DNA from 2 places in the Streptomyces sp. NPDC050560 genome. Region 2 is predicted to be linked to the other one. Evidence: riboswitches for the same ligand, from Rfam matches in the RefSeq annotation. Region 2 holds a riboswitch; the other holds the start of a gene.
The links. A riboswitch is a leader RNA that binds a small molecule or an ion and turns the genes downstream of it on or off. The one in region 2 is predicted to bind glycine.

Region 1: linked by a shared signal. The riboswitch ahead of gcvP (aminomethyl-transferring glycine dehydrogenase) and the one ahead of gcvT (glycine cleavage system aminomethyltransferase GcvT) in region 2 are both predicted to bind glycine.

What each region holds. Positions count from the first base shown of each region.
Region 1 is NZ_JBITGT010000028.1:32,176-47,099, reverse strand. It holds gene ACIBIW_RS36460 (small basic family protein) at 1-42, shown strand, start outside; gene ACIBIW_RS36455 (DUF881 domain-containing protein) at 48-1,112, shown strand; gene ACIBIW_RS36450 (FHA domain-containing protein) at 1,261-2,139, shown strand; gene ACIBIW_RS36445 (MerR family transcriptional regulator) at 2,159-2,899, shown strand; gene ACIBIW_RS36440 (bifunctional nuclease family protein) at 3,007-3,480, shown strand; gene ACIBIW_RS36435 (MerR family transcriptional regulator) at 3,673-4,302, shown strand; gene ACIBIW_RS36430 (DNA polymerase IV) at 4,367-5,761, shown strand; gene ACIBIW_RS36425 (PRC-barrel domain-containing protein) at 5,790-6,167, opposite strand; glycine riboswitch at 6,281-6,376, shown strand; gene gcvP (aminomethyl-transferring glycine dehydrogenase) at 6,546-9,431, shown strand; gene ACIBIW_RS36415 (DUF5999 family protein) at 9,499-9,705, opposite strand; gene ACIBIW_RS36410 (hypothetical protein) at 10,089-10,667, opposite strand; gene ACIBIW_RS36405 (glutamate--cysteine ligase) at 11,219-12,724, shown strand; gene ACIBIW_RS36400 (CPBP family intramembrane glutamic endopeptidase) at 12,826-13,626, shown strand; gene ACIBIW_RS36395 (PhzF family phenazine biosynthesis protein) at 13,642-14,451, opposite strand; gene ACIBIW_RS36390 (VOC family protein) at 14,735-14,924, shown strand, end outside.
Region 2 is NZ_JBITGT010000017.1:100,669-115,592, reverse strand. It holds gene ACIBIW_RS31325 (ABC transporter substrate-binding protein) at 1-1,635, opposite strand, end outside; gene ACIBIW_RS31320 (ABC transporter permease) at 1,695-2,702, opposite strand; gene ACIBIW_RS31315 (enhanced serine sensitivity protein SseB C-terminal domain-containing protein) at 3,220-4,014, opposite strand; gene ACIBIW_RS31310 (enhanced serine sensitivity protein SseB C-terminal domain-containing protein) at 4,261-5,043, opposite strand; gene ACIBIW_RS31305 (AAA family ATPase) at 5,153-5,830, opposite strand; glycine riboswitch at 6,216-6,311, shown strand; gene gcvT (glycine cleavage system aminomethyltransferase GcvT) at 6,467-7,618, shown strand; gene gcvH (glycine cleavage system protein GcvH) at 7,763-8,143, shown strand; gene glyA (serine hydroxymethyltransferase) at 8,277-9,545, shown strand; gene ACIBIW_RS31285 (L-serine ammonia-lyase) at 9,696-11,063, shown strand; gene ACIBIW_RS31280 (hypothetical protein) at 11,227-12,939, shown strand; gene ACIBIW_RS31275 (NB-ARC domain-containing protein) at 12,962-14,924, opposite strand, start outside.

The DNA.
Region 1 (14,924 bases), on a different contig from region 2:
TCCAACGCGGCCGCCATCAGGCGCCACGTCTTCCGGGCGTGACGCCGATGGACCCGAGGCAGCCGAGCGACCCGCCCGAGCCGGACGAGGGGGCCGGGCAGCGCCCCGAGCCCGAACCGAAGCACACGTCCGACCCCAAGCACTCCGCGGGCCCGCGCCACCCCATCGGCCGCAGGCACCCGCATTCCCCGCACCACGCCGCGGCGGCGCACCCCGAGGGCGAGGGCGCCCCGCGGCGCCCCCGGCCCGCCGGCGCCACCGGGACGGGCGCCGTACCGCACACCGGCCACCACCTGCGCAGGGAATTGCCCGCCGAGGTCGAGGTCGCGCCGTCGGGGGACGAGACGGACGAGACCCCGGCCGAGGAGCGGCGCGCCGCGCCGGACGGCGGAGGCGGCAGACAACGGCTGCTCCAGGCGCTCTGGCCGCCCCGGATCAGCAGGGCACAGCTCATCGTGGCGCTGCTGCTGTGCGGGCTCGGCTTCGGGCTCGCCATCCAGGTCGCCTCCACCAGCGACACCAGCCCCCTGCGCGGCGCGCGTCAGGAGGACCTGGTGCGCATCCTCGACGAGGTCGACGGCCGCACCCAGCGGCTCGAAGACGAGAAGCAGAACCTGGAGGACCAGCGCACGGAGCTGGAGAACAGCTCCGACCAGGCCGAGGAGGCCCGCAAACAGACCCAGGAGAAGGAACGCGAACTGGGCGTGCTCGCGGGTAACGTCGGCGCCGAGGGCCCGGGGATCACGCTCACCATCGACGACGCCAAGGGGCGGATCGGGGCGGATACCCTGCTTGACACGGTCCAGGAGCTGCGGGCCGCGGGGGCGGAGGCGATCCAGATCAACGACGTGCGGGTGGTGGCCAGTACCTATCTCACGGACGCCGACGGCGGCGGGGTCGCCGTGGACGAGCACGAGGTCGGGCGCCCGTACCACATCAAGGTCATCGGCAAGCCGGAGGATCTGGAGCCCGCCCTCAACATCCCGGGCGGCGTGGTCCAGAGCCTGGAGAAAGAGCAGGCCACCGTTGACGTGCAACGCGAGGAGAAGGTGGTTGTGGACGCCTTGCGACCGGCGAAGCGCCCTGGCTACGCTCGGTCGTCCTCACGGTGAAGAGAAGGTGCATGGAGGGTGCGGCCCGGGGGCATGAGGATGCGGGGGGTCGACGCACGGGAGAAACGGTGCGTGGTGGAAACTGTCTGGCAGGTACGGACGTTGTGAGGATGTCCGGATCAGCCGGTGTGTGCAATGAGGGTTCGTCCTGCCCCACGGGCGGGTCTGTTTCGGTCAAGGGGAATCGCCCGTGAAGTTGTTTTCGAAATTGTTCGGCAAGAGCACCCGCGACGGCGGTGGTGGCTCCGCCAGACACCGTGCCGCGCGCTACGGAGAGCCCGAGGGGCAGGAGGCCGAGCGGCCGCTGTTCCGCGACGAGGTCGCTGCTCCAGGCGGAGACAATTCGGGCGGGCGGGGCGCGCCCGCTGTTGACCCTGCCGTGCAGGGACGCATAGGTTTCCAGGAACCTTCAACCTCAAGTGGAGGTGGAGGGTTCGCACCCGATCCGTATGCGTCCCAAGCCCCTGGTGGGCAGCCACGGCAGGAGGACCCCTCGATGTCGTCCCTGGTGTGTACGAGGTGCGGCAACCGCAACGCGGAAGCCAGCCGTTTCTGCTCGAACTGCGGCGCGCCCCTGAGGGCGGGCGCCACGAGCGAGCGCCCGTCGGAGACCACGTCCACGATCTCCATCTCCGGCCTTGAGGCGTACGACGCCGAGGCCACCGGGCAGACCCAGATCCCGGCGCTCTCCCCGGAGGCGCAGGCAGCGGTGGACGCGCTGCCGCTGGGCTCCGCGCTCCTGGTGGTGCGCCGCGGGCCGAACTCGGGCAGCCGCTTCCTGCTCGACGGGGAGCTGACGACCGCGGGCCGCCACCCGCAGAGCGACATCTTCCTCGACGACGTGACGGTGTCGCGGCGGCACGTGGAGTTCAGGCGCGGCCCCGACGGCGCGTTCAGCGTCGCCGACGTCGGCAGCCTGAACGGCACGTACGTCAACCGCGAGCGGATCGACTCGGTCGCACTCGCGGGCGGTGACGAGGTCCAGATCGGCAAGTACCGGCTGGTCTTCTACGCCAGCCAGCACTGACCCGACAGGGAAGAGGCGGATGCTGCGAACATCGGGCGGCGCCGGCGACGGCGCCGCCGCGGCGGACGGGCGCCCGATGAGCATCGGCGCCGTGCTGAACGTCCTGCGCACGGAGTTCCCCGAGGTCACCATCTCCAAGATCAGGTTCCTGGAGTCCGAGGGCCTTGTCGAGCCCGAGCGCACCCCCTCGGGGTACCGGAAGTTCCGGCCCGCCGACGTGGAGCGGCTCGCGCGGGTCCTGCGGATGCAGCGGGACCACTACCTGCCGCTGAAGGTCATCCGCGAGCACCTGGACGCCCTGGAGCGCGGCGAGCCGCTTCCCGCGGCCCCGGGCGGCACGGCGGAGCAGCAGGAAGCGGGGCCGCCCGCCGCCGAAGCGCCCGAGCCGCCGCCCGCCCGGGTCGGCCGGGCGGAGCTGCTGACCACCGCGGGGGCCGACGGCGCCCAGCTCGCCGAGTGGGAGTCCTACGGCCTCGTCACACCGGTGGCCGAGGGGGAGTACGACGCCGGATCGGTGAAAGTCGCCGAGCTGGTGGCCGAACTGGCCAGGTTCGGCATCGAGGCCCGGCACCTGCGCGCCCTCAAGGCGTCCGCCGAGCGGGAGGCCGGCCTCGTCGAACAGGTCGTGGCGCCGCTGCGGCGGCACCGGAACCCGCAGACCAGGGCGCACGCGGAGGACACGGCCCGGGAGATCGCGGGCCTCACGGAGCAGTTGCACAGCGCCCTCGTGGGCGCCGCCCTCGGCCTCAGGCTGCCGTGACACACCCGCCCGCGCGCGCCCGGGAAGCCGGGATATCGACCGGGGAATCGCCGGTGTGCCGGGTGCCCGACTACCCAAAGGTGCCGGGCACGGCCTAGGGTTGCTGTGTGAACGAGCTCGACGTCGTAGGTGTCCGGGTCGAAATGCCCTCCAACCAGCCGATCGTGCTCCTGCGGGAAGTGGGAGGCGATCGCTACCTCCCCATCTGGATCGGCCCCGGGGAGGCGACCGCCATCGCCTTCGCACAGCAGGGCATGGCTCCGGCGAGACCGCTGACGCACGACCTGTTCAAGGACGTGCTCGAAGCCGTGGGCCAGGAGCTGACCGAGGTGCGCATCACCGAGATGCGCGAGGGGATCTTCTACGCCGAGCTGGTCTTCGCCAGCGGGGTCGAGGTGAGCGCACGCCCCTCCGACGCGATAGCGCTGGCGCTGCGCATCGGCGCCCCGATCTACGGCAGCGACGGAGTCCTTGAGGACGCCGGAATCGCCATCCCGGACGAGCAGGAGGACGAGGTGGAGAAGTTCCGCGAGTTCCTCGACCAGATTTCGCCGGAGGACTTCGGGACCAACAGCCAATAACGCGTCCGTCCGGGCGGTCCTGGCCGCCCTGAGTCGGTCTCGCCCGGCATATTCGGCTAGCCTTTCCCCGGCGACGGGCGCGGAAAACCACCCGCAGGGTGATTATCACTCGGCGTGCCGAGTGTGGCGATCGTTGACGCACCCCTGGTGACTGCCTACCGTCGACAAGGCAGGTCAAGGACGGAGGTCGGCGTGAGAAGCAGCGGCGACGGTACGGCGGGGGGAGCCGGACCCAGTCCGGTGGAGAGCGGTCCGTACCCGCTACACGGCCCATCGGCCGCCCCATCCTCGCACCCGGCCGTGGTCACGGCCGACGGCGGGCCGGGGGCGGAACAGATTGGTTATCGGGGCCCCGCGGCGTGCGCGGCAGCGGGCATCACCTACCGGCAGCTCGACTACTGGGCGCGCACCGGCCTGGTCGAGCCCAGCGTCAGGCCCGCCTACGGCTCGGGCACCCAGCGCCTCTACAGCTTCCGCGACGTCGTCGTGCTGAAGATCGTGAAGCGCTTCCTGGACACCGGCGTCTCCTTGCAGAACATCAGGACCGCCGTCCGCCATCTGCGCGGCCGCTCCCTCGCCGACCTGGAACGCATGACGCTGATGAGCGACGGCGCCACGGTCTACGAGTGCTCCTCGCCCGGCGAGGTCCACCAGCTCCTCCAGGGCGGCCAGGGCATCTTCGGCATCGCCGTCGGGGTCGTCTGGCACGACGTGCAGACCGCCCTCTCCCAGCTCCACGGCGAGCGGGTCGACACCGGTGAGACCCTCGTCGGCCGCCATCCCACCGACGAGCTGGCCCGCCGCCGCAACCGCGCCGTCTGACCGCCCCCGCCCGTTCGCGCGGCGGGCGGGCGCGATGTCAGTGGCATACGGCAGCATCTGAGGCGTGCGACGCGAGCCCACCATCATGCATCTCGACATGGATGCCTTCTACGCCTCGGCGGAGCAGGCGGCCAAGCCGAGCCTGCGCGGCAAGGCCGTGATCGTGGGCGGCCTCGGGCCCCGGGGCGTCGTCGCCACCGCCTCCTACGAGGCCCGCAGGTTCGGGGTGCACTCCGCGATGCCCATGGGGCAGGCGAGGCGCCTCGCACCACACGCCGCGTACCTCGTGCCCCGCTTCGGGCTCTACCGCGACATCAGCGAGCAGGTCATGGGCCTGCTGCGGAACCTGTCCCCGCTGGTCGAACCGCTCAGCCTGGACGAGGCTTTCGTCGACCTGGAGGCGTCGGGGGCCGCGGACGACGCCGCGTCGGCCCGCGCCATCGGCGAACGGCTGCGCGCCGACATCAGGGCCGTCACCGGCCTCAGCGGCTCCGTCGGGCTCGCCGTCTCCAAGATGCTCGCCAAGATCGCCTCCGAGCGCGCCAAGCCCGACGGCCTGGTGCTCATTGACGCGGGCAGCGAGCGCGAGCTGCTGGGACCGCTCCCGGTGCGCACCCTGCCGGGCGTCGGCCCCGCCACCGGCGACCATCTGCGGCGGGCCGGGATCACCACCGTCCAGGAGATCGCGGACGCCGGAAAGGACGAGCTGGTGCGGCTGCTCGGCAAGGCGCACGGCGCGGGGCTCTACGCGATGGCGCTGGCCAGGGACGAGCGGCCCGTCGTCGCCGAGCGCGACACCAAGTCCGTCTCCGTCGAGGACACCTACGACACCGACATCCACGACCGGGTACGGGTGCGCGGCGAGGTGCAGCGGCTCGCCGACCGCTGTGTGCGGCGGCTGCGCGAGGCGGGGCGCTCGGGGCGCACGGTGGTGCTGAAGGTCCGCCGCTACGACTTCTCCACGCTCACCCGCTCGGAGACGCTGCGCGGCCCCACCGACGACCCCGCGGTGGTGCGGGAGGCGGCCGCGCGGCTGCTGGAGTCCGTGGACACCACCGGCGGGGTGCGGCTGCTCGGCGTCGGCGTCACGGGACTCGCCGGGTTCACCCAGGAGGACCTGTTCGCACAGGCCGCTTCGGGCACCGCGGAGGAGCCGCACCCCGAGCCCGAGGACACCGGGGAGCGCCCCGAGGCGCCCGAGAAACAGGACGACACGCCGGTGCCGAGGCGCTGGCTCGCCGGGCACGACGTGCGGCACGCGCGGCACGGCCCCGGCTGGGTGCAGGGCAGCGGCCTCGGCCGGGTCACCGTGCGCTTCGAGACCCCGGGCTCGGCCCCCGGCCGGGTCCGCACCTTCGCCGCCGACGACCCCGACCTCACGGCCGCCGGGCCGCTGCCGCTCGTGCCCGACGGGGCGCGGGCCCCGAAGGACGCGCCGGGCCCGGAGACCGCCGGCTGACGGCACCGGGTGCCGCCGCGCCCCGGACTCAGTCCCGTTCCTCGCCCGCGATGTGCCCGAAGTCGCGGTCCGGGGGCCAGGTCTCGCGCACCCCCTCCACCATGATCCCGTAGTGGTGGCAGAGCTGTAGCTCCTGGGCGGGGGAGAGGTGGCGTCCGACCCCGAGGTCCGGCGCGTGCCGGATCAGGGAGCGGTCGAAGGGCACCCGCAGCACCCCGCCCACCAGCCTGCTCTGCTCCAGCGGCACGAAGGCGTCCCGGGTGAAGAATCCCGTCCTTATGGCCGCCCATTCGGGTGAGCCGGTGGCATCGTCGAGATAGACCTCGTCGATGGTCCCGATCTTCGAACCGGTGCGATCGAACGCTTTGCGGCCGATCAGGTGGCGCGGGTTCACATCCGTCTGCACGCTGTCTCCCGACTGCCGAAGAACCATCCGTCACCCCTACGAAAGGGTACGAACGGGGTGTCGGCCAGCCGAGTGCCGACCGCGGGGCCGCTGGTAGGCTTGCTGATGGCCGCAGAACCCGAGCGGGAGAGTCCTCCGGCGGCCGCCGGAGGCGCCGAAGGAGCAAATCCTCCCCGGAATCTCTCAGGCTCACGTACCGCGCGGGTGAGGCCACTCTGGAAAGCAGAGCGGGCATGGTCGGTCTTCCGCTCTCACCGACGGTGCAAGCCGGGCGTCCCCAGGGCGTGCCGGTGAAGCTCTCAGGTCGTATGACAGAGGGGGAGGCCGTCCGGGCACCCCGTGCCCTCACAGGTCGCAGCAGACCAGGAGGCCCCCGCCATGAACGCCCACCGCACGCCGCTGTCCCGTCTTGAGCGCGCCGCCCCCTTCGAGCGGCGGCACATCGGTCCGGGGCCCCAGGAACTCGCCAAGATGCTGGCGCACGTCGGCTACGGCTCCCTCGACGAGCTGACGGACGCCGCCGTGCCCGAGGTGATCAGGAGCACCGAGCGGCTGCCGCTGCCCGAGGCGGGCAGCGAGGCGGAGGTGCTGGCGAGCCTGCGGGGCCTCGCCGAGCGCAACACCGTCCTCGACTCCATGATCGGCCTCGGCTACTACGGCACCTTCACCCCGCCGGTCATCCTCCGCAATGTGCTGGAGAACCCCGCCTGGTACACCGCGTACACGCCCTACCAGCCGGAGATATCGCAGGGCCGCCTCGAAGCGCTGCTGAACTTCCAGACCACGGTCGCCGACCTGACCGGGCTGCCCACGGCCGGCGCCTCCCTCCTCGACGAGGGCACGGCCGCCGCCGAGGCCATGGCGCTCTCCCGGCGGGTCGGCAAGGTCAAGGACGGCGTCTTCCTCGTCGACGCCGACACCCTGCCGCAGACCCTCGCCGTGCTCAGGACCAGGGCGGAGCCCTCCGGTGTGGAGATCGTCGTGGCGGACCTCGCCGACGGGGTGCCCGACGCCGTCGCCGAGCGCGGCGTGACCGGCGTGCTGCTCCAGTACCCGGGCGCCTCGGGCGCCGTACGCGACCTGCGGCCGCTGGTCGAGCGGGCGCACGAGCTGGGCGCCGTGGTGACCGTCGCCGCCGACCTGCTCGCCCTCGCCCTGCTCACCCCGCCGGGACAGCTCGGCGCCGACATCGCCGTCGGCACCACCCAGCGCTTCGGCGTCCCCATGGGCTTCGGCGGCCCGCACGCGGGCTACATGTCCGTACGCGAGGACTTCGCCCGCAGCCTGCCGGGACGTCTCGTCGGGGTCTCCCAGGACGCCGACGGCAACCGTGCCTACCGGCTCGCGCTCCAGACCAGGGAGCAGCACATCCGCCGGGAGAAGGCCACCAGCAACATCTGCACCGCCCAGGTGCTGCTCGCCGTGATGGCCGGGATGTACGCCGTCTACCACGGCCCCGAGGGGCTGCGGGCCATCGCCGCCAGGACCCACAGGTACGCGACGCTGCTCGCGGCGGGGCTGCGCGCCGGGGGCGTGGAGGTGACCCACGGGACGTTCTTCGACACGGTGACCGCCCGGGTGCCCGGGCGCGCCGCGGAGGTCGTCGCGGCGGCCCGCGGCGGCGGGGTCAACCTGCGGCTGACCGACGCCGACCACGTCGGCATCGCCTGCGACGAGACCACCACGAGGGACCATCTCGGCACGGTGTGGAGCGCGTTCGGCGTCGAGGCGGAGGTCGCCGCGCTCGACGAGGACACCGACGACGCGCTCCCGGCCGGGCTGCTGCGCACCGACGCCTACCTCACCCACCCGGTCTTCCACGAGCACCGCTCCGAGACCTCGATGCTGCGCTACCTGCGCCGCCTCGGGGACCGGGACTACGCCCTGGACCGCGGCATGATCCCGCTGGGCTCCTGCACCATGAAGCTCAACTCCACCACCGAGATGGAGCCCGTGACCTGGCCCGAGTTCGGGGCGCTGCACCCCTTCGCGCCCAGCGAGCAGGCCCAGGGCTATCTGTCCCTCATCGGGGAGCTGTCCGGCTGGCTCGCCGCGATCACCGGCTACGACCGTGTCTCGCTCCAGCCCAACGCCGGCTCCCAGGGCGAGCTTGCGGGGCTCCTCGCGGTACGCGGCTACCACAGGGCGCGTGGCGAGGCCGGCCGCACCGTCTGCCTGATCCCGTCCTCCGCGCACGGCACCAACGCGGCGAGCGCGGTGCTCGCCGGGATGCGGGTGGTCGTGGTGAAGACCGCGGGCGACGGCGAGATCGACGCCGACGACCTGCGGGCCAAGATCGAGCAGCACCGTGACAGGCTCGCGGTGCTCATGATCACGTACCCGTCGACGCACGGCGTGTTCGAGGAGCACGTGTCCGAGATCTGCGCCGCCGTGCACGACGCGGGCGGCCAGGTCTACGTGGACGGGGCCAATCTGAACGCGCTGATGGGGCTCGCCAGGCCCGGCAGGTTCGGCGGGGACGTCTCGCACCTCAACCTGCACAAGACGTTCTGCATCCCGCACGGCGGCGGCGGTCCCGGCGTCGGCCCCGTCGCGGTGCGCGAGCACCTGGCCCCCTACCTCCCCGGCCACCCGCTCCAGCCGCTCGCGGGCCCCGAGACCGGCCCGGGCCCCGTGGCCGCCGCGCCCTGGGGCTCGGCCGGTATCCTCCCGATCTCCTGGGCGTTCGTACGGCTGATGGGCGGCGAGGGGCTGCGGCGCGCCACCCAGGTCGCGGTCCTGAGCGCCAACTACATCGCCAGGCGGCTCGAACCCCACTTCCCCGTGCTCTACACGGGGCCCGGCGGCCTCGTGGCGCACGAGTGCGTGATCGACCTGCGCCCGCTGACCAAGGCCACCGGGGTCAGCGTCGACGACGTCGCCAAGCGGCTCGTGGACTACGGCTTCCACGCGCCCACGATGTCGTTCCCCGTCGCCGGAACGCTCATGATCGAGCCCACCGAGAGCGAGGATCTTACGGAGATCGACCGCTTCTGCGCGGCGATGATCGCGATCCGGGCCGAGATCGAGAAGGTCGCGGCGGGGGAGTGGCCCCGCGAGGACAACCCGCTGCGCAACGCCCCGCACACCGCCGCCGTCCTCGCGGGCGACTGGGACCACCCGTACGGGCGCGAGACGGCCGTGTTCCCGACCGGGGTGCACGCGGCGGACAAGTACTGGCCGCCGGTGCGCCGCATCGACCAGGCGTACGGGGACCGCAACCTGGTGTGCGCCTGCCCGCCGCCCGAGGCGTACGACGACTGACCCGGGACGCGAAAAGGGGCCGGTCCGCAAACACGGGACCGGCCCTGGTGGCGCGTGGGGCGTGGCGCTAGGCGGCGGTGATCACCCTGGAGGTGCCCAGGGGGCGGTGCGGAGCGATGACCTTGCCGTCCGGCAGCAGTTCACCGGTGTCCTCGAAGAGGAGGACGCCGTTGCACAGCAGGCTCCAGCCCTGCTCCGGGTGGTGCGCCACCAGGTGGGCGGCCTCCCGGTCGGCTGAGTCCGCGGTCGGACACGGTGGTTGGTGCTGGCACATGTCGGGGATCTTTCGCTCTGTCGTGACGTCGGTGTCGGTCGATGGTGCGGTCTGTGTGCTGCGGCTGTTCATGGCCGCTCCCCCGTGGTCGGATCGGTGGGGTCCTGAGCCCCGCCGTTCAGTTGTGTGTGTCCAGTCTCACCCCCGCGGAGCGGACTCCGCAGGTATTTCGCGACAGTGCGTCTCACTCGTTGGAGACGCGTTACACACCTGTGCGGTTCACTGGCGCTCAGGGTCGCGCCCAGCTCACCCCGTGTGACACGGCGGGGGTGGCGGCTGCGGGCCGTGGTGGGGCGGTGGCCCGTGGTGGCCGGGCGCACGGGAGGCGCCGCCCCGTGCGGGACGGCGCCTCGGGCAGGGGTGCCAGGCGCGGTGCGCTCCGCTCACGCGGTCAGCAGCGCCGCGGCGGCGAGCCGGTCGGTCAGCGTGGGCAGCAGCTCGGCGGCCCGGTGCGGGCGGTGCGCGGCGATGCCGGGCGGCGCGGGCGCGAGCGGCACCAGCAGATCGTCCGGCGCCGGCTCCCCGGCCTCGGGGTCGGCCGACGGGTCGCCGTGCAGCCACAGGGTCAGCATGTAGAGGCCGGTGACGGAGAGCAGCCTGGGCTGGTACGGGGCGGCCAGGGTCTCGGCCTGGGCGAGCGCCCGCTCCGTGGCGGCGGCGTACGGGCCCTCGAAGAAGTGCGAGAACACCCAGCCGTCGGGGGTCGGCACCGCGTCGGCGGCGGCCACCGGGCGCCCGGCCGAGCGGATCACGAAGCGCCAGGCGGCGAGCCGCGGGGCGAGGGGACCCTCGGCCGGTGGACGGTCGATCACATGCACCGGCAGTGGCAGCTCCGCGGTGGGTGGCGACTGGGGGGAGCGCAGCGCCGGGATGCGCGCCTCTCGTACGGCGGACGGGGAGCCGAGCGCCGCGAGGACACCGCGCAGGGCGGGGGCGGGAGCCGGGGGAGCATGCAGGGGCATGATGGGGTCGCCTCTCATTCGACAGGCATGAGGAAGCGGGGCAAGTGCAGACGTCACTGTCGGCTGGCGGGGGTCGGGAAGGCGGAGATGTCCGCGAGCACCAACTCTCTGCCCCGTGGGCGGAGTTTATACGACATACGTTCTAGCCGCGTTTCGGCTAGCGGTCGTCCGTATTGCGGGCAAGAAACTATTCGGTCACCATGATGGGGCACGCCACCTCATTGCGCGCGAGGAAGCACGCCCTGACCTGTCGGAATTGGCACCGCCTGTACGGCTCGATTTAACCGGCGATTACCGGCACATACGCGGCGTGAATGTGCCGTTCTGGTGCCGCACCGCCCGCCTGCCCGGAGCCATTGCCGCCGCCGCCCCGTCCCCTGTGCCCCGTGAATGGGCCCCGTGAATGTGCTCCAGGACACCATGAGCGTACTCGGTCCACGTGCCCGCCGTGGCGTTACGGACACATTGTCCGGGGCACCCTCCCTGTCACGACGCAGCCACGACGGCTCCCGCCGAAGCGCGGAGCCCCGGAAACCGAGGAGGGTGCCGCGATGGGGGAGAAGGTCTCCGCGGGCGAGGGCACGATCAGCGGCCGCGATCGGCAGCGGTTCCGCGACAAGCTGGGGCAGTGCCTGACGGCGCTGGCCCGGCTGCTCGACGAGGGCCGCTTCGAGGGGCCCCGGAACCTGATGGGCCTGGAGATGGAGATGAATCTCGCGGGGTCCGACGGTATGCCGCGGATGCTCAATGAGCAGGTTCTCGAACGGGTCTCAGGTATGGATTTCCAGACCGAGCTGGGAATGTTCAACCTGGAAGTCAATATCCCGCCGAGGCGTTTTGAAGGTGCCGTTCTCGAAGAGTTGTCCGCGGAACTTGACGCGGCTCTCGCACATGCCCACGAGAAGGCTCAGGAGGTCGACGCCGGGATCGTGATGATCGGTATTCTTCCGACTCTCGCCAGACAACACCTGGTTTCCGCGAACCTCTCCGACATCGACCGCTTCGCGCTTCTCAACGAGCAGATTGTCGCCGCCCGCGGAGAGGACTTCGCGCTGGACATCGACGGTGTGGAACGGCTCAGCACCACGTCCGCTTCCATTGCCCCCGAGGCCGCCTGCACCTCCGTCCAACTCCATCTCCAGGTGCGGCCCGAGCGGTTCGCGGACGCCTGGAACGCCGCCCAGGTGGTCGCCGCGCCGCAGATCGCCGTCGCCGCCAACGCGCCCTTCCTCTTCGGCCGGGAGCTGTGGCGCGAGTCGCGCCCGCCCCTGTTCCAGCAGTCCGTGGACACCCGTCCGCCCGAGCTGAAGGCCCAGGGCGTGCGCCCGCGCACCTGGTTCGGCGAGCGCTGGATCGGCTCCGCGTACGATCTCTTCGAGGAGAACGTACGCTACTTTCCCGCCCTTCTGCCCCTGTGCGCCGAAGAGGATTCGGCACGCCTCCTGGCGGAGGGCGAGGTACCGCAACTGTCGGAGCTGGTTCTGCACAACGGCACCGTCTACCGCTGGAACCGGCCCGTCTACGGCGTCACCGACGGCGTCCCGCACCTCAGGGTGGAGAACCGGGTGCTGCCCGCGGGCCCCACCATCGCCGACGTCGTCGCCAACGCCGCCTTCTTCTACGGCCTGGTGCGCGCCCTCGCCGACGAGCCGCGCCCGGTGTGGACCCTGCTCCCGTTCGAGGCCGCCGCCCGCAACTTCGACGCCGCCTGCCGGTACGGCATCGACGCCCGGCTGGTCTGGCCCCGCAGGCGGCGCAGCGGCACCGAGGAGGTCGCCGCCACAGAACTGGTCCGCGAGGAGCTGCTGCCGCTGGCCGCGGCGGGGCTCGACGCCTGGGGCGTGAAGCCCGACGAGCGCGACCGCTACCTGGGCATCATCGAGCAGCGCTGCGACCGCAGGGTCAACGGCGCCTCCTGGCTCGCCGACACCTTCCACCGCGCCCTGGACGCGGGCGCGGACCGCGAGGACGCCCTCGCCGCCACCACCCGGCGCTACAGCGAGCTGATGCACCTCGGCGAGCCCGTGCACACCTGGCCCACCGGAGTGCCGGGGTGAGCCCCGGCGGCCCCGGCGACACCCGAGCCGGGGCCGCCGGGACCCATGCCGCACCGGGTGCGAGGATGGGGGCCGGGCAGCGCGGTCAGTGGGAGGCGTACGTGCAGGCGGAGGCGGGACCGGGGGCGCGGGAGCTGCCCGACGACGGGCCACGGCGCCGCACCTGGCGCCACGAGACCCTGCTGGTGCTCGCCCTCTCCCTGGGCGCGAGCGGCCTGTCGGCGCTGATCTCCTTCGTCGGCTCCGTCACCAGGCCGGGAGGGCTCAAGGACCAGGCCGCCACCCTCAACGCCTCCGCCGCCCCTGGCCGCCCCTGGCTCGACCTCGCCTGGCAGCTCTTCGACATCGCCACCGCGCTCGTGCCCGTACTGCTGGTGTTCCACCTGCTGACCCGGGAGGGCGCGGGGCCGCGCACCCTCGGCTTCGACCGGACGAGGCCCTGGCCCGACCTGGGCCGCGGCGCCGGGGTGGCCGCGGTGATCGGCGGCATCGGCATCGGGTTCTACCTCGCGGCACGCGGCCTCGGCTTCAATCTGACCGTGGTGCCCGAGGCACTGCCGGACGTGTGGTGGAAGTTCCCCGTCCTCGTCCTGTCCGCGGTGCAGAACGCCGTGCTCGAAGAGGTCATCGTGGTCGGCTATCTGCTGCGGCGCCTCGGCCAGCTCGGCTGGGGACCGATGGGCGCCCTCGCGGCGAGCGCCGTACTGCGCGGCTCGTACCACCTCTACCAGGGCGTCGGCGGGTTCCTCGGGAACGTGGCGATGGGCGTGGTCTTCGTGCTGCTCTACCGGCGCTGGGGCCGGGTGGGACCGCTGGTCGCCGCGCACTCCCTGCTCGACATCGGCGCGTTCGTCGGCTACGCGCTGCTCGCGGGCAAGGTGGGCTGGCTCCCGACCGCCTGACCCGGCCGCCGGGTTTCACACCAGCAGCTCGCCGTCGATGACGGTGACCGCGGTGCCGGTGAGCAGCGTCCGCTCGCCCCTGACCTCCGTACCGACCAGGCCGCCGCGCGCCGACGCCTGGAAGCCGACGAGCGAGGAGCGCCCCAGGCGGCCCGCCCAGAAGAGGCCGAGCGAGGTGTGCGCGCTGCCGGTGACCGGGTCCTCGTCGATGCCGACGTCGGGGAAGAAGCAGCGGGAGACGAAGTCGTAGCCGGCGCCGGGGTCGTCGGCGCGCGCGGTCACCAGCACTCCCCGCTTCGACGCCCCGCGGAGGGCGCGGTGGTCGGGGGCCAGCTCCCGTACCGTGCGCTCGTCGGCCAGCTCCACCAGGATGTCGTCGGTGGGGCCCGCGGTGGTGTGGGCGCTCAGCGGCGTGGCGCCGAGGGCGTCCGCGAGGCCCGCGGGCGGCGCCACCCCGGTCAGCGGGGCGGTGGGGAAGTCGAGGGTGATCCGGCCCCCGGCGCCGGCACGCGCGGTGAGGAGCCCGCCACGGCTGGCGAAGCGCACCGGCCCCCCGGCGCGGCCGTCCGCGGCGAGTACGTGCGCGGTGGCGAGGGTGGCGTGCCCGCACAGGTCCACCTCCGTACCCGGGGTGAACCAGCGCAGCGCCCAGTCGGCCTCGCCGCCGGGCGGCAGCGGGTGGGCGAAGGCGGTCTCCGACAGGTTGACCTCGGCGGCCACCCGCTGGAGCCGGTCGTCAGGGGGGAACGCGTCGAGCAGCACGACCCCCGCGGGGTTGCCCCCGAAGGGCCGGTCGGTGAAGGCGTCCACGATCCGAATGCGCATGCCGGAAGCGTAGAAGCCGCGCCGTGGCGCGACCAAGGCCAATCCGCTCCGACTGGCCCTTTCCCGGTCCGCCGCCGCGCCCCCGGCGCCGGAGCACCCACCGCCCCGATGCACGTACCCCAAGTCCCTTTTTCCCGGGGCCCGATGGGTGGCGGTGCGCCCACCGGCGAGGCCCGCCACCTCCCTTGACGGTGTCAGCCGCCTGTGCCACGCTGACGTTCGCATGGTGGACTTAAGTTCACCTAGTGCACTGAAGGGGTCCATCAGCAACAGGAGCGCGCCCATGGCCACCCGTATCAACCACATCGCGATCGTGAGCGACCAGTTCGCGCTGATGGGTACCTTCTACGCCGCGGTCTTCGGGCTCCAGGGGCCCAGCGACCTGAAGAAGTCCGCCGCGGCCGCCAACCTCACCGACGGCTACGTGGGCCTCAACATCAACCCCCGCAAGCCCGGCAGGCAGGCCGGGCTCG
Region 2 (14,924 bases):
GATGGACGTGGCGATCTCGGCCTTCTTCGCGTCGTCCTGCTCGCCGACGAACTGCGTGAAGGCGCTGTCGATCGTCTTGTCCTTGATCATGGCGTAGTTGTTGTTGCCGCTGTCGAGGATGTACTTGCTGCCCCACAGCGGCAGCCCGTAGCCCTGGACGGACGGGAAGTCCGGGCCCCAGCCCATGATGATGATGCCGTAGTTCTTCTGCTTGACGACCTTCGGGTTGCCGATGATGCCGGCCGTCTGCGAACCGTCGTACTGGTCGATGTCGGTCTTGATGCCGACCTTGGTCAGGGACGCCTGGAGGGACTCGGCGCTCGCCACCTCGACGGGGTTGTTGTTGCGGACCGCGATGGTGGTCTTGAAGCCGTTCGGCTTGCCGCACTCCTTCAGCTCGGCCTTGGCCTTGGCCACGTTGGGCTTGCCGTCGTTCTTGGCGAGGCCGAACGGGTCGTACTTCTGGCCCTCGGAGCCGGGGACCGCGGCGGGCAGCATGTTGGTGCCGATGTCACCGCCGGCCTCCGGGCCGCCGCGCGCCGTCTGGAGCGACTTGTGGTCGGCGCCGTAGATGGCCGCCATCCGGCAGTGGATGTTGTCGAACGGGGCCACCTCCTGCGGGAAGACCCCGTAGCGGATGTAGCCGAGGAGCGGGTTGTCCAGGTTGTTCTTGTGCTCCTTGAGGGCCTTGGCGCGGCCCTGCGGGGCGAGGCCCGTCTGGCCGAGGAACACGTCGTAGTTCCCGGAGATGAGCTGGTTGTCCATGTCGTCCGCGTTGCTGAAGATCTTGACGGTGATCTTGTCGGGCAGCGCCTTGCGGACCGGGTCGGACGACTGCTTCCAGTTCGGGTTGCGGACCAGCGTCATGTCCTTGTTGGGGCTGTACGACTGGAACTTGTACGGCCCGGACGAGAACGGGTGGAGCCCGTACTTGGACTTGGTGTCCTTGTCGGCGCGCACCGGGGCGGCCGGGGCCATCGACAGCATCTCCTCGAAGTCCGAGTTGGGCTTCGGGAGGTGGAAGACGATCGTCTTGGCGTCGGGCGTCTCGATGGCCTTCAGGCCGCCCTTGGATGTGTCCTTGTAGGGGCCCTTGTACTTGCCGTCCGGGTCCAGGGTGTCCTTGAGGTACACCGGGCCGCCGGAGAGCACGTCCTGCGCCCAGGAGCGCTCGATGCCGTACTTGACGTCCTCGGAGGTGATCGGCTTGCCGTCCTCCCAGGTGACGCCGGGCCTGAGGGTGTACGAGTAGGTCTTGCCGTCGGCGCTGACCTTCGCGAGCCCGGTGGCGAGGTCCGGGGTGAGGTCGGCGCCCGCCTTGCCCGGCTCGGTCTTGTTGCTGATCAGGGTGCGGGCGTAGTAGCGCTCGAAGTTCCAGGCGAACCCGTAGTAGGAGCGCGTGGGGTCCCAGGAGTCGGCGTCCTGGGTGGCGGCGTACTTCAGGACACCGCCCTTGTGCGACGAGGCGTTGGCGACCTTGTTGTTCGCGGCGTCGAACCCGGCGGCGCCGCCACCGCCGCTGCCATCGTTGTCACTGCCGCCACCGCCGCACGCCGCCGTCGCCAGCAGTGCAGCGAGCGCGGCGCCGAACGCCACGGCCTGTTTGCGCCGGCCTGAGGTGCGTTGGGTAGTCACGATGCTTCCTCCGGTGGGTTGTGCGGCCCGGCAGGGGCCCTGTGGGGTACGGCGGTGGGTCAGCGGGAGCCCTTCGGGTCGAGCGCGTCGCGCACGCCGTCGCCGAAGAGGTTGAACGCAAGAACGGTGACGAAGATCGCCAGACCTGGGACGATCATGTACATCGGGTCGGACTCGTAGTAGCTGAGCGCGGAGGACAGCATCTGCCCCCAGGAGGCGGTGGGCGGTTTCACGCCGACGCCCAGGAAGCTCAGGGCGGCCTCGGTGAGGATGTTGGTCGGGATCATCATCGTGCTGTAGACGATGATCGGCGCGACCAGGTTGGGCAGCAGTTCCTTGAAGAGGATGTAGCCACGGCCGGCGCCGAGGCTGCGGGCGGCGTCGACGTATTCGCGTTCGCGCAGCGAGAGCGTCTGTCCGCGCACCACGCGGCCGACGTAGGGCCAGCCGAAGAAGCCGATGACGAGGATCATCACGAACAGCCGGACGCCGGTGCCGCTCAGCCCGAGCAGGGAGTTGGGCATCACGGAGACCAGGGCGATGATGAAAAGGAGCTGCGGGAACGACAGCAGCATGTCCATGATCCGGCTGATCAGGGCGTCGAGCCAGCCGCCGAAGTAGCCGGCGAGGGTGCCGAGGACGGTGCCGAGGATGACGGCGACGACCGCCGAGAGGAAGCCCACCAGCAGGGATATCCGGGCGCCGTAGACGACGCGGGCGAACACGTCGCGGCCGCTCACCGGCTCCACGCCGAGGAGGTGGTCGCCGCTCATCCCGCCGAACGATCCGGTGGGGGTGGAGAACAGGGGGTCGATCAGGTCCTCGTGGTGCTCGTTGGGCGACTGCCCCGCGAGGTCCGCGATGAACGGCGCGAACACGGCCACGAGGATCAGGACGACGACGATGACGCCGCCGGTCAGGGCGAGCTTGTCGCGCTTCAGCCGCTCCCAGGCGATCCGGCCGAGCGAGCGGCCCTGCACCGCCTTCCCGGGTGGGACCGCCGCTGCCGCTTCGGCGGCCGCGTTCGGCGCCGCTTCCGCCGTCGGCTCGTGCAGTGGTGCCGTCATCGCGCCAGGGACCCCTCTCAACCGGCGGGTGGCCGATCCGCAGTTGCCGCAGTCGCCGCTGTGGCGGCCGTGGTTCCGTCGTGCTGTGGTGCTGTTCTGTGCCGGGGCGGGGTCATCTGTCCGCCCTTGCTGCGGGAGTCTTCATCGCGGTTGCGATCTGTTGCCAGACTTGACAGGGAAAGGATGCCCAACCGTGACCCTGTCAGGGATGTTGCGTTATCCGGACGCGACCGCACGGGAGCCGGACGGTGCCCCTTCCTCCCGTTTCGCTCCTTAGGGCGTGAATTCCCCATGGACCTGCGGAAACACCGCCGTTACACGACTTGATACAGCGGTCGGCCGCGCCGGACGCCCTTCCGACGGGCGAGACGGCGGGGGGCGCGGGGGGCGTCGGTGACCCGAGTGAGGGGAGGCGGTTGTTCCCGGAAAGGGCGTCATGCCCGTTACGGGGGTGAAGGTGTGCGGGTGTGAAGGATGGGGCGGTACGGGGCGTGAACGTACCTGCGGGGGGCGGCGGTCAGCCCGCGGGGGGCGGGTAGCCGTAACCGGCCGGGGCGTGGGCCGCGGGGGCGCCCTGGGGGGCCTCGCGGTGGTAGAAGGGCCGGGAGCGGGCGCGGAACCACATGGCGACCGGGTCGTGCGGGTCGGAGACCGCGACGGTCGACACGGAGAGCCCCTCGGGCACCGCGCCGATCGACTGCTGCATCATCGACCGCACGGAGGCCACGGCGGGGCCGCCGGTGTCGTACACGTCGAGCCCGATGGCGAGGTGCGGCTGGCCGAGGCTGGGCTGCACCCAGGCGCGGTGCAGCGCGCGCACGGCGGCGGTGCGGTGCGCCTGCTGGGTCAGCAGCGCGTAGAACTGCGGGATCTCGATGGACGGTTCGGCGATCCTGAGGGGCCCCGAGGGCGTGGTGTCGAGGCCGAGGGCGATCCTGCGCAGGTCGAGCCAGGGCACGCCGACTCCGCCGCCGGGGGCGTGGGGGTTGAGCCAGAGGCCGTAGTGGTCGGGGTAGAGGGTGCGGGCGATGTCGACACCGCCGATGACCTCGTACGAGCGGTTCCAGCCGCTGGCGGCCAGCTCCTGCGGGGACGTCATGCAGGGGGTGTAACCGAGGCCGTCCACCTCGATGTTGCCGTACTGGGCGTCGGGTGAGCCCGCCTGGCCGTGCCACAGCAGCATCCACACCTGCCCCGCGGCCGGGTCGGCGAGCGCCCGCAGCAGGGACTCGTAGGCGTCATAGCGTCCCGGGGTGACCTGGCGCAGCATGCGCTCGACCTGCCCGGCCGCTGCCGTGCCCGACGCACTCACCCTCTTGACCGCCCCTCCGTGCCGCGCCCCGTACGGCCGCCGCCGGTCGGCCGCCTCGATACGCACCGCGATGTCCTGCGTTGCCCTGCCTCGTGCCGCGCTGTACTGCCTTGTCCCGCGGCTTTTCTGCTGCTCTGTCCCGCGCTTCCCGGGCATCGGGGGGCGGCGGCGCCGTGCCGCTGCCCACCGACTGATGAAACCACCTTAATCGGCGCCGCTGACACCGGCACGGCGCGCGGGCCGGCATCACGGTGTGCCGGGTGTGGCGCGCGCGTAGAACGGCCGCACCTGGTCCCGCATCCAGTCGGTGACGGGGTCGCGTGCGACGTCGAGCAGGATCAGGTTGACCTCCCAGCGCACCGGCACCCGGCCGAGGGCGCGCCCGAGGGCGGCCATGGGCAGGTGGAGCGCCTCGTCCTCGAAGCGGTCGGTCTGGACGCCGACGAAGAGCTGGGTGGGGCCGCCCTCGACGCTCGCGAGGCAGCGGCGCGCGGTGGTGACGACCCCGGTGGCGGCGAACTCCTCGGCGGCCGCCGTGAGGAAGTCCAGGGGGTCGTCCTGCCAGTCCGGCGGGAAGAGCCTGACCCGGCCGCCGCCCGCGCCGTCCAGTTCCGTGCGGCCCGCGCGGCAGAGTTCGGCGACGGCGGGCGGGGGCAGCGGGATGCCGACGGCGCCGTCGGGGTTGAGCGCGATGCCGAGCTGCGGCGGCAGTCCGCGGGCGAACTCGACGGCGGGGGCGACGGTGCACGCCATGTGCCCGCCGACGACCTGGCGGTACTGCTGCTCGGAGCTGAACACCGGGACGTACGCCTGGCCCGCGATCTCCAGGGTGGGCAGGTCGAGATCGGGGTGGCCGGGGCTGCCGCCGTTGGGCAGGGGCACCCACACATGGCTGCGGGCCAGCACCTCGACGACGCGCGCGGCGGCCGAGGGTGCGCCGCCCGCCAGGGCGGCGGAGAGCACCTGCTCCAACTCGTTGACGGGCCAGGCGCCGTACGCGTACGGCGCGGACTCCACCGGTATGTCCATGTTCAACGCTTGCTCCACACCTGTGTCCTGTACTGCGGGACGCACCTTAACCCTTGCCGGGCGCGGTGTTGACGGCGTTCGAACAGGGGCGTGGTGCACGCGGGGCGCGTCAGCGGCGGAAGCCGAGCGTCCGTACGGTGTCGGCGGCGGTGCGGTCGAACAGCAGGACGCTCGCGCAGCCCGGTGGCGGCCCGGTGGCGGCGACGCGCTCCAGGAGGCGGGCGAAGGCCCTGCGGTGCGCGCCGAAGGCGTGGCGGGAGACGCGGCGCCCGCGCGCGTGCTGCCCCGCGAGGGCGGCGTCGGGCGCGACGTCGAGCAGCAGCAGGTGCAGGGCGCCGCCGCGGCGGCGCGCCGCGCACGCGAGGAGGGCGCGCACCCAGCGCCTGTTGCCGCAGTCGTGCACCACGAGCCCGCGCCCGGAGCGCAGGGCGCGCAGGAGGCGCGCGTAGTGCGCGAGGCGTACCAGGGGGCGGTAGAGGGCGTAGGGCAGGCTCGGGTGCACGCGGCGCGCGAAGCGTTCCCTGACGTCCTGGGAGTCGAGGCGGTGGGCGCCGTGGGCGCCGGTTGCCGCGGTGCCTGCGGTGGCCGTGGCGTCCATGACGCCCGTGGCGGTGCGTACGGTGCGGCGGATCAGGGTGGACTTGCCGCTGCCCGGCAGCCCCGAGACCACGACGAGGTCCCCCGCGTCGAACCACAGCTCCGCGGGGACGGCCCCGGGGCGGCCCCTGAGGTCCCACACGCCGGGCATGGCTGTCGTGGCGGCCGCGTCGGGCGCGGTGACGGACATGCCGGACATGGGGGTCGTGTCGGATGCCGGCACCGTGATCGGCCTCCCCCGTGCGGTCGTGTCAGGGCCCTGACCCGAGTGTAAAGAAACGGTAATGCCGCACAAGGGTGTCTCTGCTTATGGCCGGATCGCGTCGTCGGTACGGCCCGTGGCCGCCGTCCGGCGCCGGTCACACGCGCGCGGCCCCGCACGAGGCCGCCTCGCGCCCCCGGCCGCCCCGCCCCGCGGCGCCCTTCCCGCAGGGCTCCGTACCGCCCCCGTACCGCTCACGTACCGGCGCCCGCGCGGGTCGCGGACCCGTCGCGGCGCCCGGAGACGCACCACCGCCCGGGCGCCCGGCACGCGCGCGTGCCATGATGTGCGCGCAAACTCCATAACGGCCGCTTGAATCCGCGCGGGAGAGTTCCCGGCCACCGGCCGGGGCGCCGAAGGAGCAAGTTCCTCCCTTGAATCTCTCAGGCCCCGATACCGCGCGGGCGAGGCGCATCTGAAAAGCGGGCCGCCCACGGGCGGTCCCACCGAAGGTGCAAGCCGGGACGGCAGCAGTCCGCGCGTCGGACGCCCCCGGTGAAGCTCTCAGGTTCCGATGACAGATGGGGAGGAAGTCACCCGCCCGTCCTGCCCTGGAGCCAGCCGATGACCCATGCCCCGCGCGCCGCCGCGCCGCCAAAACAGCCGGGCGCCCCGCGCCGTACCGCCCTCGACGCCGTGCACCGCTCCCTCGGTGCCGTCATGACCGACTTCGCCGGATGGGACATGCCGCTGCGCTACGGCAGCGAGCGCGGGGAGCACAGCGCCGTCAGGACCGCGGCCGGGCTCTTCGACCTGTCCCACATGGGCGAGATCACCGTCACGGGCCCGGAGGCGGGCGCCGCGCTCGACCACGCCCTGGTGGGCGCCTTCGGCACCCTGCGCGCCGGACGGGCCCGCTACACCATGATCTGCCGCACGGACGGCGGCATCCTCGACGACCTGATCGTCTACCGGCTCGACGACACGACGTACCTGGTCGTCGCCAACGCCGCCAACGCACGCACGGTGCTCGACGCCCTCACGGAGCGCGCGGAAGGCTTCGACGCGCGCGTGCGCGACGACCGCGACGCGTACGCGCTCCTCGCGGTGCAGGGCCCGGCGTCCGCCGGCATCCTCGGCGGGCTCACGGACGCCGCGCTTGAGGGTCTGAAGTACTACGCGGGGCTGCCGGGCACGGTCGCCGGGGTGCCCGCGCTGATCGCGCGCACCGGGTACACGGGCGAGGACGGCTTCGAGCTGTTCGTCGCGCCCGAGCACGCCGAGGGCCTGTGGGCGGCGCTCACCGAGGCGGGCGCGGACGCGGGCCTCGTGCCGTGCGGGCTGGCCTGCCGTGACACGCTGCGGCTCGAAGCGGGCATGCCGCTGTACGGGCACGAGCTGTCCACGGAGCTGACCCCGTTCGACGCCGGGCTCGGCCGGATCGTGAAGTTCGGCAAGGAGGGCGGCTTCGTCGGCAAGGACGCCCTGGAGGAGGCGGCGCGGCGCGCCGAGTCCGCCCCGCCGCGGGTGCTCGTCGGGCTCGTCGCGCGGGGCCGCAGGGTGCCGCGGGCCGGGTACCGGGTGCTCGCCGACGGCGCGCCGGTCGGCGAGGTCACCTCGGGCGCCCCCTCCCCCACCCTCGGGGCGCCCATCGCCATGGCCTACGTGGACGCCGCGCACGCGGCCCCCGGCGCCCCCGGGATCGCCGTCGACATCCGGGGCGCGGCGGAGCCGTACGACCTCGTGGCGCTGCCGTTCTACCGGCGCGGGAGCTGAAGCGCGCGCCGGTTCCCCGGCGGCGCCGTGCCCCCGCAGAGGATGGCGGGGGCGCCGCCGCGCACCGTCCCACCGGGCGGGAGCCCCGTCCCACTGGGCAAGACCCCGTACTGAGCAGTCCCCCGCGTACAGGAGAATTCAGCCATGAGCAATCCCGAGCACCTTCGCTACAGCAAAGAGCATGAGTGGGTGACGCCCACCGCCGACGGCGTGGCCACGGTCGGTATCACCGAGTACGCCGCCAACTCCCTCGGCGACGTCGTCTTCGCCCAGCTCCCCGAGGTCGGCGCGGCCATCACCGCGGGCGACGCCTGCGGCGAGCTGGAGTCGACGAAGTCGGTCAGCGACCTCTACTCGCCGGTGAGCGGCGAGGTGACCGAGGTCAACGAGGACGTGGCGAACGACCCTTCGCTGGTGAACTCCGAGCCGTACGAGGGCGGCTGGCTGTTCAGGGTGCGTGTCGCCGGGGAGCCGGACGACCTGCTCACCGCCGCCGAGTACGGCGAGTTCTCGGCCTCCGAGTAGGCCCCCGCGCCGCCGCGCCCGCGGGCGGCCCGCGCTCCCCCGTGGAGCGCCGGGGCCGCCGCCGGTGCGCAGGCGCCCTCCGTGACCGTCCCGCGCGGCACGCCGCCGGGACCAGACTCCCCAGGGACCCGTGATGTCGCTTCTCAACACCCCGCTCCACCAGCTCGACCCGGACGTCGCCGCCGCCGTCGACGCCGAGCTGCGCCGCCAGCAGTCCACGCTGGAGATGATCGCCTCGGAGAACTTCGCGCCCGTCGGCGTCCTTGAGGCGCAGGGCTCCGTGCTCACCAACAAGTACGCGGAGGGCTACCCGGGCCGCCGCTACTACGGGGGCTGCGAGCACGTCGACGTGGTCGAGCAGATCGCGATCGACCGTGTGAAGGAGCTGTTCGGCGCCGAGCACGCCAACGTCCAGCCGCACTCGGGGGCCCAGGCCAACGCCGCCGCGATGTTCGCGCTGCTGAAGCCGGGCGACACCATCATGGGCCTGAACCTCGCCCACGGCGGCCACCTCACCCACGGCATGAAGATCAACTTCTCCGGCAAGCTGTACCACGTGGTCGCCTACCACGTGGACGGCGAGACCGGGCGCGTCGACATGGCCGAGGTGGAGCGGCTGGCCAAGGAGAGCAGGCCGAAGCTGATCGTCGCGGGCTGGTCCGCGTACCCGAGGCAGTTGGACTTCGCCGCGTTCCGCAGGATCGCCGACGAGGTCGGCGCGTACCTGATGGTGGACATGGCCCACTTCGCGGGCCTGGTCGCGGCCGGTCTGCACCCCAACCCGGTGCCGCACGCGCACGTGGTGACCACCACCACCCACAAGACCCTCGGCGGCCCGCGCGGCGGCGTCATCCTCAGCACCGCGGATCTCGCGAAGAAGATCAACTCGGCGGTGTTCCCCGGCCAGCAGGGCGGGCCGCTCGAACATGTCATCGCGGCGAAGGCGGTCGCGTTCAAGGTGGCCGCGAGCGAGGACTTCAAGGAGCGCCAGCGGCGCACCGTGGAGGGCGCGGCGATCCTCGCCGAGCGCCTGGTGGCGCAGGACGTCGCGGCGGCGGGCGTCTCGGTGCTCTCCGGCGGCACCGACGTCCACCTGGTCCTCGTCGACCTGCGCGACAGCCGGCTCGACGGGCAGCAGGCCGAGGACCGGCTCCACGAGATCGGCATCACCGTCAACCGCAACGCCGTGCCGAACGACCCGCGTCCGCCGATGGTCACCTCGGGGCTGCGCATCGGCACCCCCGCGCTCGCCACCCGCGGCTTCGCCGCCGAGGACTTCCGCGAGGTCGCCGACGTCATCGCCGGGGCGCTGAAGCCGGACCTCGACGAGTCCGGCACGAAGGCGCTGGCCGGGCGGGTGACGGCGCTGGTGGCGAAGCACCCGCTGTATCCGAACCTGTAGCGCCCGCGGCCCCGGGGCACCGCCCCGGGGCCTTTCGTACGCTTGACCGTGGCAGCGCGCACCCCGACCGGGGCGCGGTGCCCGCGCCCTGCCACCCACGGGCCGCGCACCCCGCGGCCGACGGCGTGCCACGCCAGCAAGGAGTCATCCGTGGCCCTCTCGGTCTTCGACCTGTTCTCGGTCGGCATCGGACCCTCAAGCTCCCACACGGTCGGCCCGATGCGGGCGGCCCGGATGTTCGCGCGGCGGCTGCGGGGCGAGGGCCTGCTGGAGCGGACGCACACCGTCCACGCGGAGCTGTACGGCTCGCTCGGCGCGACGGGGCACGGACACGGCACCCCGCGCGCGGTGCTGCTCGGCCTCGCGGGCGAGTCCCCGCGCACCGTCGACGTCGACACGGCGCAGGAGCGCACGGACCGTATGCGCGCCACCGGGCGGCTGCCGCTGCTCGGCACCCACGAGATCGGCTTCGACACCGACCGCGACCTGGTGCTGCACCGCAGGCGGGCGCTGCCGTACCACGCCAACGGCATGACGCTGCGCGCGGCGGACGCGGCCGGGCGGGCGCTGCTGGAGAAGACGTACTACTCGGTCGGCGGCGGCTTCGTGGTGGACGAGGACGCGGTGGGCACGGACCGTATCGCCCTCGACGACACGGAGCTGACGCACCCGTTCCGCACCGGCGACGAGCTGATGGCGCGGGCCAGGGAGACCGGTCTCTCGGTGTCGGCGCTGATGCTGGAGAACGAGCGGGCGTGGCGCACCGAGGGCGAGGTGCGCGCGGAACTGCTGGAGATCTGGCGGGTGATGCGGGACTGCGTGGCGCGCGGCATGTCCCGTGAGGGGCTGCTGCCCGGCGGCCTCAAGGTGCGCAGGCGCGCGGCGTCCTCGGCGCGGCAGTTGCGCGCGGAGGGCGACCCCGCGGCGCGCGCGATGGAGTGGGTGACGCTGTACGCGATGGCGGTGAACGAGGAGAACGCCGCGGGCGGCCGGGTGGTGACCGCGCCGACCAACGGCGCGGCCGGCATCATCCCCGCGGTGCTCCGCTACTACCTGGACTTCGTGCCGGGCGCCGACGAGGAGGGCGTGGTGCGCTTCCTGCTGGCGGCGGGGGCGATCGGCATGCTCTTCAAGGAGAACGCGTCGATCTCGGGCGCCGAGGTGGGCTGCCAGGGCGAGGTGGGCTCGGCGTGCTCGATGGCGGCGGGCGCGCTCGCCGAGGTGCTGGGCGGCACCCCCGAGCAGGTGGAGAACGCGGCCGAGATCGGCATGGAGCACAATCTCGGCCTGACCTGCGACCCGGTGGGCGGCCTGGTGCAGATCCCCTGTATCGAGCGGAACGGCATGGCCGCGGTGAAGGCCATCACCGCGGCCCGCATGTCGATGCGCGGCGACGGCAACCACCTGGTCTCCCTCGACAAGGTCATCAAGACGATGCGCGAGACGGGCGCCGACATGAGCGTCAAGTACAAGGAGACGGCGCGCGGCGGGCTCGCCGTGAACATCATCGAGTGCTGAGGGCGGCGGGGCTGCCGGGGCCGGCCGCGGGCGTGAGGGGCGCCGGTACCGTGGAGCGCGTGCCCGAGATCTCACCGTGGTGGCAGGAGCCGACGCCCGCCGGGGCCGCGGCCCGCGTGCGGTGGCACGGGTGCACCGTGCCGCGTGCGGGCGGGGGCGGGGGATGAGCGGGCCGGGCGCGCCGGGCGGCGCGGGTCTCCTGGTGGGTCCCGGCGCCTCCCGCTGGCGGACGTTCGGGGGGCGGCGGGTCCTCGTCGCCGCCGTCAGGACGCTGACCTCCACCGTGCGGCTGCTGGAGACGCTGCCCGCGCTGCTGCGCGGGGACCGGCGTCTCGACGTCGTCTACGCCTTCGATCCGACCTCCGCGTTCAACGAGGGCGTCCTCGGGGCGCTGCGCGCCGCGGGCTGCCGGGTGCTGCCGTGGCCGCAGCTCGGCTCGGTCAGTCCCGACCTCATCGTCACCGCGAGCGAGAACCTCGACCTGCCGCGGGGCGACTGCCCGGTGCTGGTGCTGCCGCACGGCGTCGGGTTCCAGAAGCTGGTGCCCGACGCGCGCGGCCCGGGGACGCGGGTGTCGGGGATGGTGCCCGACGAGTGGCTGGAGTCGGGGCGTGCCTGGCTCGCGGTGTCGCACCCGGACCAGGAGCGGCAGTTGGTCGCCGCGCAGCCGAAGGCCGCGGGCCGCACGCTGCTGGTGGGCGACCCGGTGCTCGACGGGCTCTCGGCGAGCCTGTCGCTGGCGGACTCCTACCGGGCGGCGCTCGGCGCGGGCGATGGCAGGCGGCTCGTGGTGCTCAGCTCGACCTGGGGGCCCGCGTCGTTGATCGGGCGGCGGCCCGACCTGCCCGCGCAGCTCCTCGCGGAGCTGCCGTACGACCGCTACCGGGTGGCGCTGGTGCTGCACCCCAACGTGTGGTCGGCGCACGGTGCCTGGCACATCGAGACCCTGCTCGCCGACGCCCTCGACGCCGGTCTCCTGCTGGTGCCGCCCGTGCACGAGTGGCGCCAGGCGCTGGTCGCCGCGCACGCCGTGGTGGGGGACCACGGCAGTGTGACGCTGTACGGGGCGGCGCTGGGCAAGCCGGTGCTGCTGGGCGCGTTCGGGGACGACGCGGTGCCGGGGACGGCGATCACGGCGCTGGGCGCGACGGCGCCACGGCTCGGCGGCAGGGGTGAGCGCGGGCGGCAGATCGCGGCGGCGGTACGGGACGGGCAGGGCGCGGCACGGGCCGTGGCGGCGGCCGCGTTCGCGGACGAGGGGCACGCGCTCGACCGGCTGCGGGACGCGCTGTACCGGCTGGTGGGTCTCTCTGAGCCGGAGTCGCCCGCGCCGCGGGCCCGGCGGCTGCCGCCGCCCGCGGTGGCGGCGCGGCCGGTCACATCCTGGATGGTGGCGACCGACCTCGCCAGGGACGGCGGGCGGCGCACCGTGGCCGTGCGCCGTCGTCCCGCGGCGGTCTTCGAGGAGTGGACGGAGCCGCAGGACGCGCTCCTCCATCTCGCCTGCGACGACCGTGAGGCCGACGCGCAGCTCACCCAGAGCGCGGCGGTCCTGGTGCGCGGCGAGCCGGTACGGGCCGCGGTCGAGGCGCTCGCCTGGATCGGGGACACCCTGCGCGCGGTGCCCGGCAGCAGGGTCGCGGCGGTGCCGCTGGGGCCGCGGCAGTTTTTGGTGGGGCTGCGCGACGGGCGGGTGTACGAGGTCGCCACGACGGGGCCCGCCCTCGACGCGGGCGTTCCCGCCGCGGCGGTCTATGCCTGCCTGTGCGAGGGGGAGGTGGAGCCGGACGGCGCCCTGGTGGCGCTGCGGGTCGACGCGGGGCGTGCGCAGGACGTCTCGATCCGGCTCAGACACGGCACGCGCCCGGCGGGCTGAGCCGCACGCGCCGGGCGGCCCGTCATACGGGGGTGTCGCCCTGCTCCTCGTCGGCGGCGGGTCCCAGTGTCTCCAGGCGCCGCCTGACGCCCTCGGCTTCCGGGCTGTCGCCGTCGGCGTAGATCGTGTGGGCCGCGGCCAGTTGCTCCCGTACCGCGTCGAGGGGGGCGCCCGCGGCCTGGAGGACGTCGGCGAGGGCGACCCGGGCCCCGGCCTCGTAGTGCGGGCCCTCCACCTGGTGCAGTGTGTCGATCGCCGCGCGCAGCTCGTCCTCGGCCGTGGCGGTGTCGCCGAGCCGTCCGCGCAGGGCGCCGACGGCGGCCTGGGCGCGGGCCGCCATCCGTACGTCGGGCGCGGGCAGGGCGAGGAACGCGGCGTGTGACTTCTCCAGCGTCAGCAGCGCCTCGGCGCGCCTGGCGCGCGCCAGGGACTCGTCGCCCAGGTCCCTCGCGGTGGCGGCGAGCGCCTGGCCGAGGAAGAGGCGGGCGATGGCGGCGCCGCGCTCCTCCCCCGCCTCGGTGTTGAACCGCAGCGACTCGCGGTAGGCGAGGACCGCGGTGGGTGGGTCCCTCCTGTCCCAGTAGCGGCCGAGGAACTCCTGCACGGAGCCCTGGAGTACGGCGTGTCCCGAGCCGGCGGCGAGTGCGGCGGCCCTGGTCAGCTCCTCGTACGCCTCGTCGTACCGGCCGAGGTCCAGCAGCGGGCGCGAGCGCAGGCTGCGGAGCCTGGCCTCCAGGGCGGTCAGGCCGGCCCGGGCGGCGCAGCGGCTGCCGAGGTCGAGCGAGTTCAGCCAGTCGTCGAGGTGGCGGTGGTGCAGGAACAGCGCGACGAAGCCCTCGGCGAGCGGCGCCGCCACACCGTCCAGGTGGTGGCGGTGCGCCGCGCGCAGCACCGCCATGATGTTGGCGCGCTCGGCTTCGAGCCAGTCGAGCGCCGGGCCGCCGCCCGCGAAGGGGTCGGGCACCCGGTCGAGCAGGTCGCCGAGGCGTGCCAGGCGCAGCCGGTCGGCCCGCAGGGCGCGGTCGGCCCAGGCGACCTGGGCCAGGTAGCGGGTGGCCACGCGCAGCGCGACCGCCTTCTCGTCGGTCCCGGGGTCGCGCTCGGCGCGCTCGCGGGCGTGCAGCCTGACCAGGTCGTGGAGGCGGTAGCGGCCGTCGCCCGCGGGGTCGAGGAAGTTGGTGGCGCGCAGTTGCCGCAGCAGGGCCCTGGCGGTCGTGGTGTCGACGTCGGCCGCCGCCGCGGCCGTGCCCAGGTCGAAGGTGCGGCAGGGCAGCAGCCCCAGCGTCCGGTACATGCGGGCGGCGTCGGCGCCGAGGTCACGGTAGGCCACTTCGAGCGCGGCGGACATGGAGTTCTCCTCCCCCATTCCGATGCCGGCGAGCCGGCGGCGTTCGTCGGCCAGTTCCCCGACAAGCTCGGCGATGGTCAGGACGTCGTCCAGCAGCCGGGTCGCGACCAGCCAGATCGCCTTCGGCACCCGTCCGCACAGCTCCACGAGCCGCTCGGCGGCGGCCGGTTCTGCGGCGGTACGTGTCTCGCCCGCGACCTCCGCGAGGAGTTCGAGGGCACTCGCCCGGTCGAGCGGCGCCACCGAGATCGGGCGAGCGCCGTCGAGGTACAGCTCGGGGAACCTGCGGGTGCTGGTGACGAGCACGGCGCTGCCGAAACCCTCCGGGATCAGGGCGCTGACCTGCCCGGGGTGGCTGACGTCGTCGAGCAGCACGAGGATGCGCCGACCGCGGGTGGCGCACCGGTACTGCTCCCGCCGCTCCTCGACCGAGGGCTTGATGGCCGTGGCGTCGCAGCCGAGGGTGACAAGGCAGTGGAACAGGGCGGCACCGACGTCACCGCCGACCGCGGCGCGTCTGCGCAACTCCCCGTAGTCCACGAAGAGTTGCCCGTCGGGGAAGAGGCCGTTGCTGCGCCCCGCCCAGCGCCGGGCGAGGGTGGTCTTGCCGAGTCCCGGCAGTCCGTCGATGGCGCCG